2 regions of the Streptomyces sp. NPDC026301 genome follow, and region 1 is predicted to be linked to the other one. Evidence: riboswitches for the same ligand, from Rfam matches in the RefSeq annotation. Region 1 holds a riboswitch; the other holds the start of a gene.
What was found. A riboswitch is a leader RNA that binds a small molecule or an ion and turns the genes downstream of it on or off. The one in region 1 is predicted to bind cobalamin.

Region 2: linked by a shared signal. The riboswitch ahead of cobN (cobaltochelatase subunit CobN) and the one ahead of ACZ4MH_RS29500 (cobalamin biosynthesis protein) in region 1 are both predicted to bind cobalamin.

The regions. Positions count from the first base shown of each region.
Region 1 is NZ_JBVHPN010000021.1:53,803-61,341, forward strand. It holds gene ACZ4MH_RS29480 (class II aldolase/adducin family protein) at 1-17, opposite strand, end outside; gene ACZ4MH_RS29485 (lysozyme) at 233-1,009, shown strand; gene ACZ4MH_RS29490 (inorganic phosphate transporter) at 1,192-2,439, shown strand; gene ACZ4MH_RS29495 (hypothetical protein) at 2,471-2,719, shown strand; cobalamin riboswitch at 2,875-3,073, shown strand; gene ACZ4MH_RS29500 (cobalamin biosynthesis protein) at 3,211-4,179, shown strand; gene ACZ4MH_RS29505 (cobyric acid synthase) at 4,176-5,744, shown strand; gene ACZ4MH_RS29510 (putative cobaltochelatase) at 5,795-7,539, shown strand, end outside.
Region 2 is NZ_JBVHPN010000030.1:22,833-30,371, forward strand. It holds gene ACZ4MH_RS32540 (SulP family inorganic anion transporter) at 1-1,364, opposite strand, end outside; gene cobN (cobaltochelatase subunit CobN) at 1,473-5,120, opposite strand; cobalamin riboswitch at 5,190-5,345, opposite strand; gene cobG (precorrin-3B synthase) at 5,389-6,840, shown strand; gene ACZ4MH_RS32555 (precorrin-8X methylmutase) at 6,837-7,484, shown strand; gene ACZ4MH_RS32560 (precorrin-2 C(20)-methyltransferase) at 7,481-7,539, shown strand, end outside.

The DNA.
Region 1 (7,539 bases):
GGCTCCCGCTCCGCCATCCCGCCCCACTCCCTCCTGACGTACCTGGGCTCCGCACCGTACCGGCCGCCCCCCGCGCAGCCGCGGCACTGTAAGGCGGACCATTCCCCTCCGGTATCCCCCAAACCGGGATATCTCAGTGGTAACCGGTGATTGGCCGGAGGTCGCCGCCATCTCGGGATCATCCAATAGTCTCTGGGTGATTTGTCATGCACGTCGCCATCCGGGGGGAACCATGGCTCGTGACCACAAAGGTGACCACTCACCGGCCTTACTGCCCCGCCTGACCACCGCCGCCACCGCAACCGCCCTGACGCTGGCCGCACTGGCCGGCGCCGCACTCACCGAACTCGCCGCCGCGAGCCCCTCGGCGGCGTCCGGCGTACCGCACGGCCACGACGTCTCCTCGCACCAGAAGAACGTCGACTGGCCGGAAGCCCGGGCGAACGGCGCGCGGTTCGTCTACGTCAAGGCCACCGAATCGACCTCCTACACCAACCCCTACTTCGACAGGCAGTACGGCGGCGCGCGCAAGGCCGGCCTGCTGCACGGCGCGTACCACTTCGCGGTGCCGGACGAGTCCTCCGGCGCCGCACAGGCCCGGTACTTGCTCAGCCACGGCGGCCGGTGGACGGCGGGCGGCCGGACGCTGCCGCCGGCCCTGGACATCGAGCACAACCCGTACAGCAAGAAGCACAAGTGCTACGGCGTGAGCAAGAAGAAGATGGTCCGCTGGATCTGGAGCTTCAGCGACGAGATCAAGCGGCAGACCGGGCGCCGGCCGGTGATCTACACGACCACGCGCTGGTGGAACACCTGCACCGGCGGCAGCGGCGCCTTCGCGAAGAGCCACCCGCTGTGGCTGGCATCCTGGCACGGGCAGCCCGGCAAGCTGCCGAAGGGCTGGGACTTCCTCAGCATCTGGCAGTACTCCAACAAGGGCGCGCTGCCGGGCGACCAGAACGCCTGGAACGGCTCGTTCGACCAGCTCCGCAGGTTCGCCGCGGGCTAGGAAGCGCCTCGACGCAAAGCACGTTCTGTACACCTCTGGATGAACCCCGAGTGACCGGTGAGGCGCCTCCGCACGAAATCGGCGGGGGCGTCACCACCAGGCCCGTTGTCGTTCATCTTCCGTTCACCCACCCTCCCTACGGTCGTTCGCGTCACTGACCATCGAACTGATTGCCTGGGTGAATGGAACACATCACGCTTCTCATCGGGATCGTGATCGTCACGGCCTTGGTGTTCGACTTCACGAACGGCTTCCACGACACGGCCAACGCCATGGCCACCACCATCTCCACGGGGGCCCTCAAGCCCAAAGTCGCGGTGGCGATGTCGGCGGCGCTGAACCTCGTCGGCGCGTTCCTCTCCGTCGAGGTGGCCAAGACCATCTCCGGGGGCATCATCGACGAAGGCGCCGGCATCCGGCCCGAAGTGATCTTCGCCGGCCTGGTGGGCGCGATCGTCTGGAACCTGCTGACGTGGCTCGCCGGCCTCCCCTCCAGCTCCTCGCACGCCCTCTTCGGCGGCCTGATCGGCGCGACCCTGGTGTCCGTCGGCATCGGCGGGGTCAACGCCGACGCGGTCGTCATGAAGGTCCTCATCCCGGCCGTGGCCGCGCCGATCGTCGCGGGCATCGCCGCGACGGCCGCCACCCGGCTCACGTACCGGCTGGCCCGCAACCGCGCCGACGAGGACACCGCCAAGGGCTACCGCGCCGGGCAGATCGCCTCGGCCGCCCTGGTCTCCCTCGCGCACGGCACCAACGACGCCCAGAAGACGATGGGTGTCATCACCCTGGCGCTGATCACCGGCGGTGTGGTCGCCCCGCACGCCGACCCGCCCCTGTGGGTCATCGCCTCGGCCGGTCTCGCCATCGCGCTCGGCACGTACCTGGGCGGCTGGCGGATCATCCGCACGATGGGCAAGGGGATCACCGACATCCAGCCGCCGCAGGGCTTCGCCGCCCAGACCGGCGCGGCGGTGACCATCCTCGCCTCCTCGCACCTCGGCTTCGCGCTCTCCACCACCCAGGTCTGCTCCGGTGCGGTCATGGGCTCCGGCCTCGGCCGCAAGGGCGGCGTGGTCCGCTGGTCCACGGCGGGCCGGATGGTGATCGCCTGGGGCCTGACGCTGCCGGCCGCCGCGCTGGTGGCCGCGGGCGCGGCCTTCCTGGCCGGCCAGGGCACCTGGGGCGTCACCGCCGTCGCCGTCCTCGGCCTCGCGGTCTGCGGCGCCATCTGGGCCGCCTCCCGCCGCAAGCCGGTGGACCACAGCAACGTCAACGACGTCGAGCCGGCCGGTGTCGTCACCGCCGCGCTGCAGACCGTCACCCCGCCGCCCGCGGGCGCGACCACGGCCGGCGCCGGCTCCATCGACGGCATCCCGGCGCAGTCCCCGTCCGCCTCCCGCTCCCCCGCCGCCTCGGCCGTCCGCTGACGCCGGGCGCTCGCGTTAAGGAACTCACGCCATGAACATCGACTGGGCGGCACTCGGCCAGGTCTTCGGCACCACCCTCGTGGTGACCGTCGGGATGGTGGGCCTGTTCACCCTGGGCATCGTGGGCACGTCCCGCAAGCCCCGCCAGGAGGGCGAGGCGGCCGCCGCGGCGGCCGTCGGCGGCGGCTCCTCCGCCGCGGCCCGCACCGGCGGCTACGCCTGCTTCGCGCTCTGCCTCGCGGCCGTCGGCTACGGCATCTTCCTGATCGTCACCGGCTGAGGCACTCACGCAGCACCTGAAGGCGCCCGGCGCCGCGGTTCCTTCCGCGGCACCGGGCGCCTTCGTCGTCCGCCCGCTTCCCCGGCGCCCGGCCTGTGGTGTCGGCCACATGCTCTGCCATACGCCCGCGTCGCAGGTCAAGGGTGAGTTGACGGGCATTCGCGGCACGTGGTGGACTGCCCGGTGCCATTCGGCGACAGATGAGGAAGTCCGGTGAGAATCCGGCGCGGTCCCGCCACTGTCACCGGGGAGCGCTCCTCCAGAAGAGGCCACGGCCCGCCGCAGACACGGGCTGGAAGGCCGGGGGCAGCGCCGATCCGGGAGCCAGGAGACTCTCGTCGCCCGTCACGTCGAGCCAGGGCGCGGACCCTGAGTGAGGACACACGCCATGCCGGGCCCCGAGCCGAGACCCCTGCCTTCCTGCGCCGTACGCCCGGTACGCGACCGCGTACGGCCGTCCCTCCGAGGCACGACGGCGGGCTGATCCGACGATGCGTGCCGAACACGCCACCTATGCGTGCGGCGCGGCTCTGGGCTTTCTCGGCGACCTGGCCGTGGGCGATCCCCGCCGCGGCCACCCGGTGGCCGCCTTCGGGCGGGCCGCGGGCGCCGTGGAGCGCGGGCTGTGGCGCGACCACCGCGGATACGGAGCGGCGCACACCGCGCTGTGCGCCGGCGGGGCCGCCGTGGGCGCCGCGCTGCTCTCCCGTGCCGTACGCAACTGCGCCCCCGCCCGCATCGCGCTGACCGCCGCCGCCACCTGGGCCGTGCTGGGCGGTACGACGCTGGGCCGGGAGGCGCGCGCCATCGGGAGCGCGCTGGAGGCCGGCGATCTGGACGTGGCGCGCGAGCGGCTGCCGCACCTGTGCGGCCGCGACCCGCAGGCACTGGACGGGCCGCAGATGGCCCGCGCGGTGGTGGAGTCCGTCGCCGAGAACACCTCCGACGCGGTGGTGGGCGCGCTGGTCTGGGGCGCCGTGGGCGGCGTTCCGGGGCTGGTCGCCTTCCGTGCCGTCAACACGCTCGACGCGATGGTGGGGCACAAGTCGGCGCGCTACCGCCGGTACGGCTGGGCCTCGGCCCGGCTGGACGACGTGGCGGGCTGGCCCGGCGCCCGGCTGACCGCCGCACTGGCCACCGTCGCCGGGCCCGACCCGCGCGGCGCGTGGCGCGCCTGGCGGGCCGACGGAAAGCGGCACCCGAGCCCCAACGCGGGCCCGGTGGAAGCCTCGTTCGCGGGCGCGCTCGGCGTACGGCTGGGCGGCACGCTCGCCTACGCGGGGCGGGTCGAGCACCGGCCGGTGCTCAACGACGGCGCACGCGCGGTCGACGGCGCGGACATCGCGCGCGCGGTGCGGCTGTCGCGCCGGGTGAGCGCGCTGGCGCTGGTGACGACGGTCGGGGCGCGGATCGCCGTGGGCGCGGTGCGCGGAGCGCGGAAGGCGAGGAGATCCCGGTGAGCGGTACGGACAGGACTCTCGGTGGCGGCCTGCTGGTCGCCGGGACGACGTCGGACGCGGGCAAGAGCGTGGTCACGGCGGGCATCTGCCGCTGGCTGACCCGCAAGGGCGTCAAGGTCGCGCCCTTCAAGGCGCAGAACATGTCGCTCAATTCGTTCGTGACGCGCGAGGGCGCGGAGATCGGGCGGGCGCAGGCCATGCAGGCAGCGGCGGCCCGTGTCGAGCCGACCGCGCTGATGAACCCGGTACTGCTCAAGCCCGGCAGCGACCGCAGCAGCCAGGTCGTCCTGCTGGGCAAGCCGGTGGGCGAGATGAGCGCCCGCGGATACTTCGGCGGGGCCGAGGGGGCGTCCCCCGGGCAGACGCTGTACGCGGGCCGCCGGGAGCAGCTGCTCGGCACGGTCACCGACTGCCTGACCGAGCTGCGCCGCACGCACGACGCGGTGATCTGCGAGGGCGCGGGCAGCCCGGCCGAGATCAACCTCCGCCGCACGGACATCGTGAACATGGGCATCGCGCGCGCCGCGAACCTGCCCGTCGTCGTGGTCGGCGACATCGACCGCGGCGGCGTCTTCGCGTCCTTCTTCGGCACCACCGCGCTGCTCTCCGCGGCCGACCAGGCGCACATCGCGGGCTACCTGGTGAACAAGTTCCGCGGCGACGTGACGCTGCTGGAGCCGGGCCTGGACATGCTCAAGCAGCTGAGCGGGCGGCCGACGCTGGGCGTACTGCCGTTCCGGCACGGGCTCGGCATCGACGAGGAGGACGGCCTGCGGGTGTCCCTGCGGGGCGCGGTCCGCGAGAGCGTCGTGGCGCCGCCGCACGGCAGCGACGTCCTGCGCGTCGCGGTCGCCGCCGTCCCCCTGATGTCGAACTTCACGGACGTCGACGCGCTCGCCGCCGAACCGGGCGTCGTGGTGCGCTTCGTGGACCGGCCCGAGGAGCTGGCCGACGCGGACCTGGTCGTACTGCCCGGCACCCGCGGGACCGTACGGGCCCTGCAGTGGCTGCGCGAGCGCGGCCTCGCGGACGCGATCGCCCGCCGCGCCGCGGAAGGCCGCCCGGTGCTCGGCATCTGCGGCGGCTTCCAGATGCTCGCCGAGCACATCGAGGACGAGGTGGAGTCGCGGGCCGGGGCCGTCGACGGGCTCGGACTGCTGCCCGTACGGGTGCGGTTCGCGGCGGAGAAGACCCTCGCGCGGCCGGCGGGCGAGGCGCTGGGCGAGCCGGTGGCGGGGTACGAGATCCACCACGGCGTCGCCCAGGTCCGCGCGGGCGACGAAGCCTTCCTGGACGGCTGCCGCGTCGGCTCCGTCTGGGGCACGCACTGGCACGGCTCCCTGGAGAGCGACGGCTTCCGGCGCGCCTTCCTGCGCCGGGTGGCCGCCGACGCGGGGCGCGCGTTCGTGCCCGCGCCGGACACCTGCTTCGACGCGCTGCGCGAGGAACAGCTCGACGCGCTGGGCGACCTGATCGAAGAACACGCGGACACCGCGGCCCTGCTGCGGCTGATCGAGGACGGGGTGCCCGCGGGGCTGCCGTTCGTCCCGCCGGGGGCGCCGTGAGCGCGCCCGAGGGGAAGCCAACGAAAGCCACTCGAAGGAGTGATCCGTACGTGAGCACCCGGTATCCGTTCACCGCTGTCGTCGGCATGGACGACCTGCGGCTGGCGTTGCTGCTGAACGCGGTCAGCCCGGCGGTGGGCGGGGTCCTCGTCCGCGGCGAGAAGGGCACCGCCAAGAGCACGGCCGTGCGCGCGCTGGCGGATCTGCTGCCCGACGTCCCGGTGGTCGCCGGCTGCCGCTTCAGCTGCGACCCCGCCGGTCCGGACCCGGAGTGCCCGGACGGGCCGCACGAGGTGAGCCCCGCCGAAGCCCGTCCGGCCCGCATGGTCGAACTCCCGGTGGGTGCCTCGGAGGACCGCCTGGCGGGCTCGCTCGACATCGAGCGCGCCCTGTCCGAGGGGGTCAAGGCGTTCGAGCCGGGCCTGCTCGCGCACGCCCACCGCGGCATCCTGTACGTGGACGAGGTCAACCTCCTGCACGACCACCTGATCGACCTCCTCCTCGACGCCGCCGCCATGGGCGCCTCGTACGTCGAGCGCGAGGGCGTCTCCGTGCGGCACGCCGCGCGGTTCCTGCTCGTCGGGACGATGAACCCCGAAGAGGGCGAGCTGCGGCCGCAGTTGCTGGACCGGTTCGGGCTGACCGTGGAGGTCGCCGCGTCCCGTGAGCCGGACCAGCGGGTCGAGGTGGTCCGGCGGCGGCTGGCGTACGACGCCGACCCGGCCGGCTTCGCGGCGCGCTGGGCCGCCGAGGAGGAGGCGCTGCGGCAGCGGATCGCCACGGCCCGGGCGCTGCTCCCGGACGTCGTGCTCGGCGACGCCGCGCTCCGCCAGATCGCCGCGACCTGCGCGGCCTTCGAGGTGGACGGTATGCGCGCCGACATCGTGATGGCGCGTACCGCGACCGCGCTGGCCGCCTGGGCGGGCCGCGCCGAGGTCACCGAGGGCGACGTACGGCAGGCCGCGCTGCTGGCGCTGCCGCACCGGCGCCGCCGCAATCCCTTCGACGCCCCGGGCCTGGACGAGGACAAGCTCGACCAGACGCTGGAGGAGTTCGGGCCGCAGGAGGACGAGGAGCCGGACCCGGAGCCGGAGGGCCCGGACGACGGGCCGGACGGCGGGGGTCCTGACGGGGGCGGCGGGCTGCCGCCGCAGGACGGCCCGGACGACGCGCCGCCGCCGTCCGGCGCCGACGCGGGCCCCGAGCAGCCCTCCGTACCGGACCAGCGCTCGGACCGCGGCCAGGAGCAGCCCGCCCAGCCCAAGAACGAGGCCGCAGAGAACGAGGCCGCAGAGGGCGGGACCGCGCCCGAGAAGGCCGCGGTAGGCGCCGCCGAGCCGTTCAAGACCCGGCGGCTGGACGTGCCGGGGCTCGGCGAGGGCGCCGACGGCCGCCGCTCGCGGGCCCGTACCGCGCACGGCCGTACCACCGGCTCCCGCCGCCCCCAGGGCGCGCTCGGCAAGCTGCACCTGGCGGCGACCGTGCAGGCCGCGGCGCCGCACCAGAAGGCGCGCGGGCGCAGCGGCCGCGGGCTGCTCGTCCGCCGCGACGACCTGCGCGAGGCCGTACGCGAGGGCCGCGAGGGCAACTTGGTCCTCTTCGTCGTGGACGCGTCCGGCTCGATGGCGGCGCGGAAGCGGATGACCGCGGTCAAGGGCGCGGTGCTGTCGCTGCTGCTGGACGCGTACCAGCGGCGCGACAAGGTCGGGATGATCACCTTCCGTGGCGCGGAGGCCGCGCTCGCGCTGCCGCCGACCTCCTCCGTGGAGGCGGGCGCGGCCCGGCTGGAGCAGCT
Region 2 (7,539 bases), on a different contig from region 1:
GCGTCCCAGATGTGGGCGGCGGTCAGGTCGATGACGACCTTGTCCGGGTCGCCGGCGTAGTCGAACCGGGTCACCAGATCGTTGGACGAGGCGAAGAAGAGCTCGCCGGTGACGGAGTAGACGACCTGCGTGCCGTCGGGGTCGGTGACCGCGGTGACGTCGGCCACGCGCGCGACGCGGCGCGCGAAGACGACCATCGCGGTGACCGAGCCGACGACCACGCCGATGGAGAGGTTGTCGGTGGCGACCACGACGGCGACGGTGAGCACCATGACCGCCGTCTCGCCGGCCGGCATGCGCTTGAGCGTGGCGGGCCGGACGGAGTGCCAGTCGAAGGTGCCGACCGAGACCAGGACCATCACGGCGACCAGCGCGGCCATCGGGATCTTCGACACGACCGGGCCGAGGACGATGCAGAGGATCAGGAGGAAGAAGCCGGCGAGGAAGGTGGACAGCCGGGTCCGGGCGCCGTTCTTGACGTTGATCATCGTCTGGCCGATCATCGCGCAGCCGCCCATGCCGCCGAAGAAGCCGGTGACGATGTTGGCGATGCCCTGGCCGATGGATTCGCGGGTCTTGTCGGAGCGGGTGTCGGTGATCTCGTCCACCAGCTTCGCCGTCATCAGCGACTCCATCAGCCCGACCAGCGCCATCGCCAGCGCGTAGGGGGCGATGACGGTGAGGGTGTGGAGGGTGAACGGGACGTCCGGGAGGCCCGGTACGGGCAGCGAGGAGGGCAGCTTGCCCTTGTCGCCGACGGTGGGGACGGCGATCCCGGCCGCCACGGTGATGACCGTGAGGATCACGATGGAGACGAGCGGCGCGGGCACGGCCTTGGTGACCTTGGGGAAGCACACCATCAGGGCGAGACCGGCCGCCACCAACGGGTAGACCGCCCACGGCACGTCGCGCAGATTGGGTATCTGGGCGGTGAAGAGCAGGATGCCCAGCGCGTTGACGAAGCCGATCATCACCGAGCGCGGTACGAACCGCATCAGCTTCGCCACGCCCAGCGCGCCGAGGACGATCTGGAAGACGCCGGCCAGGATGACGGTCGCGATCAGATAACCGAGGCCGTACTCGCGGGTGACCGGCGCCACGACCAGGGCCACGGCGCCGGTGGCGGCGGAGATCATCGCGGGCCGGCCGCCGACGAAGGCGATCACCATGGCCATGGTGCAGGCCGCGAACAGCCCGATCTTGGGATCGACGCCGGCGATGACCGAGAAGGAGATCGCCTCCGGGATCAGCGCGAGGCCGACGACCAGGCCGGCCAGTACCTCGGTACGGAAGACCTTCGGGGACAGCCACGGCGGACGGAAGCCGCGCAGCCGGGCGGCCGGGGAGAGCGCAGGGGAGGACAAGGAGGAGGGGACCTGTCGTATTCGGGCACGCCCGGCGTCGGGCGGGGGCGTACGGGAGGCGTGGGGGAGGGGCGAAGCGCCCTCCCCCACGATACGACGAGGCCGGGCTCAGCCGTCGCCCTCCAGGTCGCCCTCCGTCTCCAGGTAGATCTCGCGGAGCGCTTCGAGCGCGGCGGGGTCGGGCTCGGCCCACATGCCGCGCGACTCCGCCTCCAGGAGCCGTTCGGCGATGCCGTGCAGCGCCCAGGGGTTCGCCTCCTGGAGGAACGCGCGGTTCTCCGGGTCCATGACGTAGGCCTGGGTGAGCTTGTCGTACATCCAGTCGGCGACGACGCCCGTGGTCGCGTCGTACCCGAAGAGGTAGTCGACCGTCGCGGCCAGTTCGAAGGCGCCCTTGTAGCCGTGGCGGCGCATCGCCTCGATCCACTTGGGGTTCACCACGCGGGCACGGAAGACGCGGGAGGTCTCCTCGACCAGGGTGCGGGTGCGGACGGTCTCCGGTCGGGTGGAGTCGCCGATGTACGCCTCCGGTGCCGTGCCCTTCAGCGCGCGCACGGTGGCCACCATGCCGCCGTGGTACTGGAAGTAGTCGTCCGAGTCCGCGATGTCATGCTCGCGGGTGTCGGTGTTCTTCGCGGCGACGGCGATGCGCTTGTACGCCGTCTCCATCTCCTCGCGGGCCGAGCAGCCGTCCAGGCCGCGGCCGTACGCGTAGCCGCCCCACACCGTGTAGACCTCCGCGAGGTCGGCGTCGGTGCGCCAGTCGCGCGAGTCGATGAGCTGGAGCAGGCCCGCGCCGTACGTCCCCGGGCGGGAGCCGAAGATACGGGTGGTGGCGCGGCGTTCGTCACCGTGCTCGGCGAGGTCGGCCTGCGCGTGCGCCCGTACGAAGTTCTGGTCGGCGGGCTCGTCGAGGCCGGCCACCAGGCGTACCGCGTCGTCCAGCAGGCCGATGGTGTGCGGGAAGGCGTCCCGGAAGAAGCCGGAGATGCGCAGGGTGACGTCGATGCGGGGGCGGCCCAGCTCGGCGAGCGGGACCGGCTCCAGGCCGGTCACGCGGCGCGAGGCGTCGTCCCAGACGGGGCGGACGCCGAGCAGCGCGAGGGCCTCCGCCACGTCGTCGCCCGCGGTGCGCATCGCGCTCGTGCCCCACAGGGACAGGCCGACCGAGGTGGGCCAGTCGCCGTTGTCGGTCCTGTACCGCTCCAGCAGCGAGTCGGCGAGCGCCTGTCCGGTCTCCCAGGCGAGCCGCGAGGGGACGGCCTTGGGGTCGACGGAGTAGAAGTTGCGGCCGGTCGGCAGGACGTTGACCAGGCCGCGCAGCGGCGAGCCGGAGGGGCCCGCCGGCACGAAGCCGCCCTTCAGGGCGTGCACGACGTGGTCGAGTTCGGCGGTGGTGCCGGCGAGGCGCGGGATGACCTCGCGGGCGGCGAAGTCGAGGATGTCGGCGACCTGCTGCCCGTGGTCGGCGGCCACGTCGGCCACCGCCGCCGGGTCCCAGCCCGCGTCCTCCATCGCCTGGACCAGGGTGCGGGCCTGCTCCTCTGCGGCGTCGGCGGTGGTGCGGGTGGCCGCGGACTCGTCCAGGCCGAGCGCCTCGCGCAGGCCGGGCAGGGCGGAAGTACCGCCCCAGATCTGCCGGGCGCGCAGGATCGCGAGGACCAGGTCGACGCGGGGCGCGCCGGCCGGCGCGCCGCCCAGTACGTGCAGCCCGTCGCGGATCTGGGCGTCCTTGACCTCGCACAGCCAGCCGTCGATGTGCAGCAGGAAGTCGTCGAAGCCGTCGTCGTCCGGGCGGTCCTCCAGACCGAGGTCGTGGTCGAGCCGGGCGGCCTGGATGAGGGTCCAGATCTGCGCGCGGATGGCGGGCAGCTTGGCCGGGTCCATGGACGAGATCTGCGCGTACTCGTCGAGCAGCTGCTCCAGGCGCGCGATGTCGCCGTACGAATCGGCGCGGGCCATCGGCGGTACGAGGTGGTCGACGAGGGTGGCGTGGACACGGCGCTTGGCCTGGGTGCCCTCGCCCGGGTCGTTGACCAGGAACGGGTAGATGAGGGGGAGGTCGCCGAGGGCTGCGTCCGGGCCGCAGGCCGCGGAGAGACCCGCGTTCTTGCCGGGCAGCCACTCCAGGTTGCCGTGCTTGCCCAGGTGGATCATGGCGTCGGCGCCGAAGCCGCCGTCCTCGGCAGCGGCGGCGATCCAGCGGTAGGCCGCCAAGTAGTGGTGCGAGGGCGGCAGATCGGGGTCGTGGTAGATCGCGATCGGGTTCTCGCCGAAGCCGCGCGGCGGCTGGATGAGGATCAGCAGATTGCCGCGGCGCAGCGCGGCCAGCACGATGTCGCCCTCGGGGTTGCGGCTGCGGTCGAGGAACATCTCGCCGGGCGCCGGGCCCCAGTGCTCCTCGACGGACTTGCGCAGCTCGGCGGGGAGGGTCGCGTACCAGCGCTTGTAGTCGGCGGCCGGGATGCGGACGGGGTTGCGGGCCAGCTGCTCCTCGGTGAGCCAGTCCTGGTCGTGGCCGCCGGCCTCGATGAGCGCGCGGATCAGCTCGTCGCCGTCGCCGGAGACCAGGCCGGGGATCTCCTCCTCGGGCCCGAAGTCGTACCCCTCCTCCCGGAGGCGGCGCAGCAGCTCGACGGCGGAGGCGGGGGTGTCCAGGCCGACCGCGTTGCCGATGCGGGAGTGCTTGGTCGGGTACGCGGAGAGCACCAGCGCCACCCGCTTGTCGGCGGGCGCGATGTGGCGCAGCCGGGCGTGGCGTACGGCGATGCCGGCGACCCGCGACGCGCGCTCGGGGTCGGCGACGTACGCCGGGAGGCCGTCCTCGTCGATCTCCTTGAAGGAGAACGGCACGGTGATCAGGCGGCCGTCGAACTCGGGCACGGCGATCTGGCTGGCCGCGTCCAGCGGCGAGACGCCCTCGTCGTTCTCCTCCCAGTCGGCGCGCGAACCGGTCAGGCAGAGCGCCTGCAGCACCGGCACGTCCAGGCCGGTGAGGGCCCCCGCGTCCCAGGACTCGTCGTCGCCGCCGGCCGAGGCCGTCGCGGGCTTGGTGCCGCCTGCCGCGAGCACCGTGGTGACGATCACGTCGACGGCGCGCAGCGCGTCGATCAGCTCGGGCTCGGGGGCGCGCAGGGAGGCGACGTACAGCGGCAGCGGGCGGGCGCCCGCGTCCTCGATCGCGCCGCACAGCGCGTCCACGAAGGCGGTGTTCCCGCTCATGTGGTGGGCGCGGTAGTAGAGCACCGCAACCGTGGGGGCGTCCGGGGCGACGTCCTTACGGGCCGTGCGCTCCAGCGGGCCCCAGGAGGGCGCGGCGGCCGGCGGCTCGAAGCCGTGGCCGGTCAGCAGCACGGTGTCGGAGAGGAAGCGGGCCAGCTGCTCCAGGTTGGCCGGGCCGCCGTGCGCGAGGTAGGCGTGCGCCTCGGCGGCGATGCCGACCGGGACGGTCGAGGCGGCCATCAGCTGGGCGTCGGGGGCCTGTTCGCCGGTGAGCACGACGACGGGGCGGCCGTCGGCGAGCAGCTGGTCCAGGCCCTCCTGCCAGGCGCGGATACCGCCGAGGAGGCGTACGACGACCAGGTCGCAGCCGTCCAGCAGGCCGGGCAGCTCGTCGAGGTCCAGCCGGGCGGGGTTGGCGAAGCGGTAGCCGACCGGACCGCTCGCCGCGCGGGCGCTGAGCAGATCGGTGTCGGAGGTCGACAGGAGCAGGATCCTGCGGTGCTCGGGGGCGCTGTCCTCGGACGAATGCAGCATGCGGCGTCGGGCCTTCCTCGGGGTCCGCGCCCCGGGCGGTGTCGGAATGGATCTCCCCCGCCCGGGCGGAGCCGAGTGCTGGGGAAGGGGAGTTCCTGGCTCACCCGGCCGCTGGGGCCGGGCTCACAGTGGCGGGACCGCGCCGGATTCGCACCGGGCTTCCTCCCCTGTCGCCGTCGCCGGCGATGATGACGGACCGGATGGCCCGCCGTGAGCATAGTAAGGGCCGCTCCCCGAGCGCGGGGCGGACGCCCGGGACGGGGTCGGTATGCTCGCCGCCATGCCCACGGCGACCAACCCTCCACCTCGGGACGAACCCCCCATACCGGTTCGCTCCGACGCCTGCCCGGGCACTTTGCGGCTGCACATGGCGGACGACGGTGCGCTGGCCCGCGTCCGGGTGCCCGGCGGCGTACTGACCGCTCCTCAGGCGGCCGCGCTGGCCGACGCGGCGGTCCGCCTCGGGGACGGCGCGCTGCACCTCACCTCGCGCGGGAATGTGCAATTGCGCGGCCTGGACGGCGACTGCGGCGCGGCCCTGGCGGGCCTGCTCGACGCGGCCGGACTGCTGCCCTCGTACCGCCACGAACGGGTACGCAACGTCGTCGCCTCCCCGCTGTCCGGCCTCGACGGCGCCGGACACGCGGACGTACGCCCCTGGTTGCGCGCCCTGGACGGCCTGTTGTGCGCGAGCGAGGCCGCGACCGCGCTCTCCGGACGCTTCCTGTTCGCGCTGGACGACGGGCGCGGGGACATGGCGGCGCTGGGGGCGGATGTGACATTGATCGCCTCGGGGGGCGACGCGCTGCTGCACGTGGGGGCGGCGGACGGCGCCCTTCGGGTGCGCGGTGCCGACGCTCCTCGGGGCGCGCTGTGCGCGGCCGAGGTGTTCCTGGAGGCGGCGGCGGAGATCGGCTCCCGTACGTGGCGGGTGCGCGATCTGCCGGACGGCGCGGGCCCGTTGGTGCGCACGACGGCCCGCCGACTGGAGACGGCCGGCATTCCCTGCACGTATGTGGCGAGCGCCTCGCTGCCTACGGAGGCGGCGCCCGCCCCCGGGATCGTCGACGGCCCCGTCGGCCACCGGGCGCTGTCCGTCCTCGCCCCCCTCGGCACCCTGACCGCCGACCAGTGGCGGCTGCTGGCCGACGCGGCCCGCGCGGACGGCGCCGGTGAAGTACGGCTGACCCCGTGGCGCGGCGTGGTCGTGCCCGGCCTCGACGGCCCCACCGCCGACGCCCGGCTGCGCGACCTGGCGGCGGCCGGCCTGATCACCGACGCCGCCTCCCCCTGGCACGGCGTCGGCGCCTGCATCGGCCGCCCCGGCTGCGCCAAGTCGCTGGCCGACGTGCGGGCGGACGCCGCGACGGCGCTCGGGACGGGCGGCGGGCTGCCCGTGTACTGGTCGGGCTGTGCGCGCCGCTGCGGTCACCCGCAGGGCCACTGGGTGGACGTGGTCGCCACCCCCGAGGGCTACGAGGTCGACGGGTACCGGGTCGCGGCGCGCGAAGTGGCTCTGCGTACTGTCGTGAGCGACGCCGCAGACATGAACGTGTCTTCAGGTGTATCTGATGTACCGGACCTAGGTGATGCACCGGTCCTTTCTGATGCACCGGTTCCTCCCGATGCGCCGGGCACTTCCGATGTACCGGATCTTGCCGTCGCCGTGGCGGCAGCGCGCACGACCACAGCGACCACAGCGACCACAGCGACGAGATGAGCGAGAGCACCGTGTTCGACTACGAGAAGGACGGGGCGGAGATCTACCGCCAGTCCTTTGCCACCATCCGCGCGGAGGCGGACCTCGCGGGGCTGCCCGCGGACGTCTCCCAGGTCGCGGTCCGGATGATCCACGCCTGCGGCATGACCGATCTCGTCCGCGACCTCGGGTACTCCCCGGACGTGGTGGCCCGCGCCCGTAAGGCGCTGCACGCCGGCGCGCCCATTCTGTGCGACGCGCAGATGGTCGCCAGCGGGGTCACCCGCAAGCGGCTGCCCGCCGACAACGCCGTGGTGTGCACCCTCTCGGAGCCGGGCGTGCCCGAACTGGCCGAGAAGCTGGGCACCACGCGCAGCGCCGCCGCGCTGGAGCTCTGGCGCGACCGCGGCCTGCTGGAGGGCTCGGTGGTGGCCGTGGGCAACGCGCCGACCGCCCTGTTCCGGCTGCTGGAGATGGTCGCGGAGGGCGCGCCGCGCCCGGCGGCCGTCCTCGGCATACCGGTGGGCTTCATCGGCGCGGCCGAGTCGAAGGACGCCCTCGCGGCGAACACGCTGGGCCTGGACTACCTGGTGGTGCGGGGCCGTCGCGGCGGCAGCGCGATGGCCGCGTCCGCCGTCAACGCGATTGCGAGCACCGCGGAATGAGCACCCCCACGGAGAGCGGCGCCGCTCCTCTGAACAGCGGCGGCACCGGGAAGCT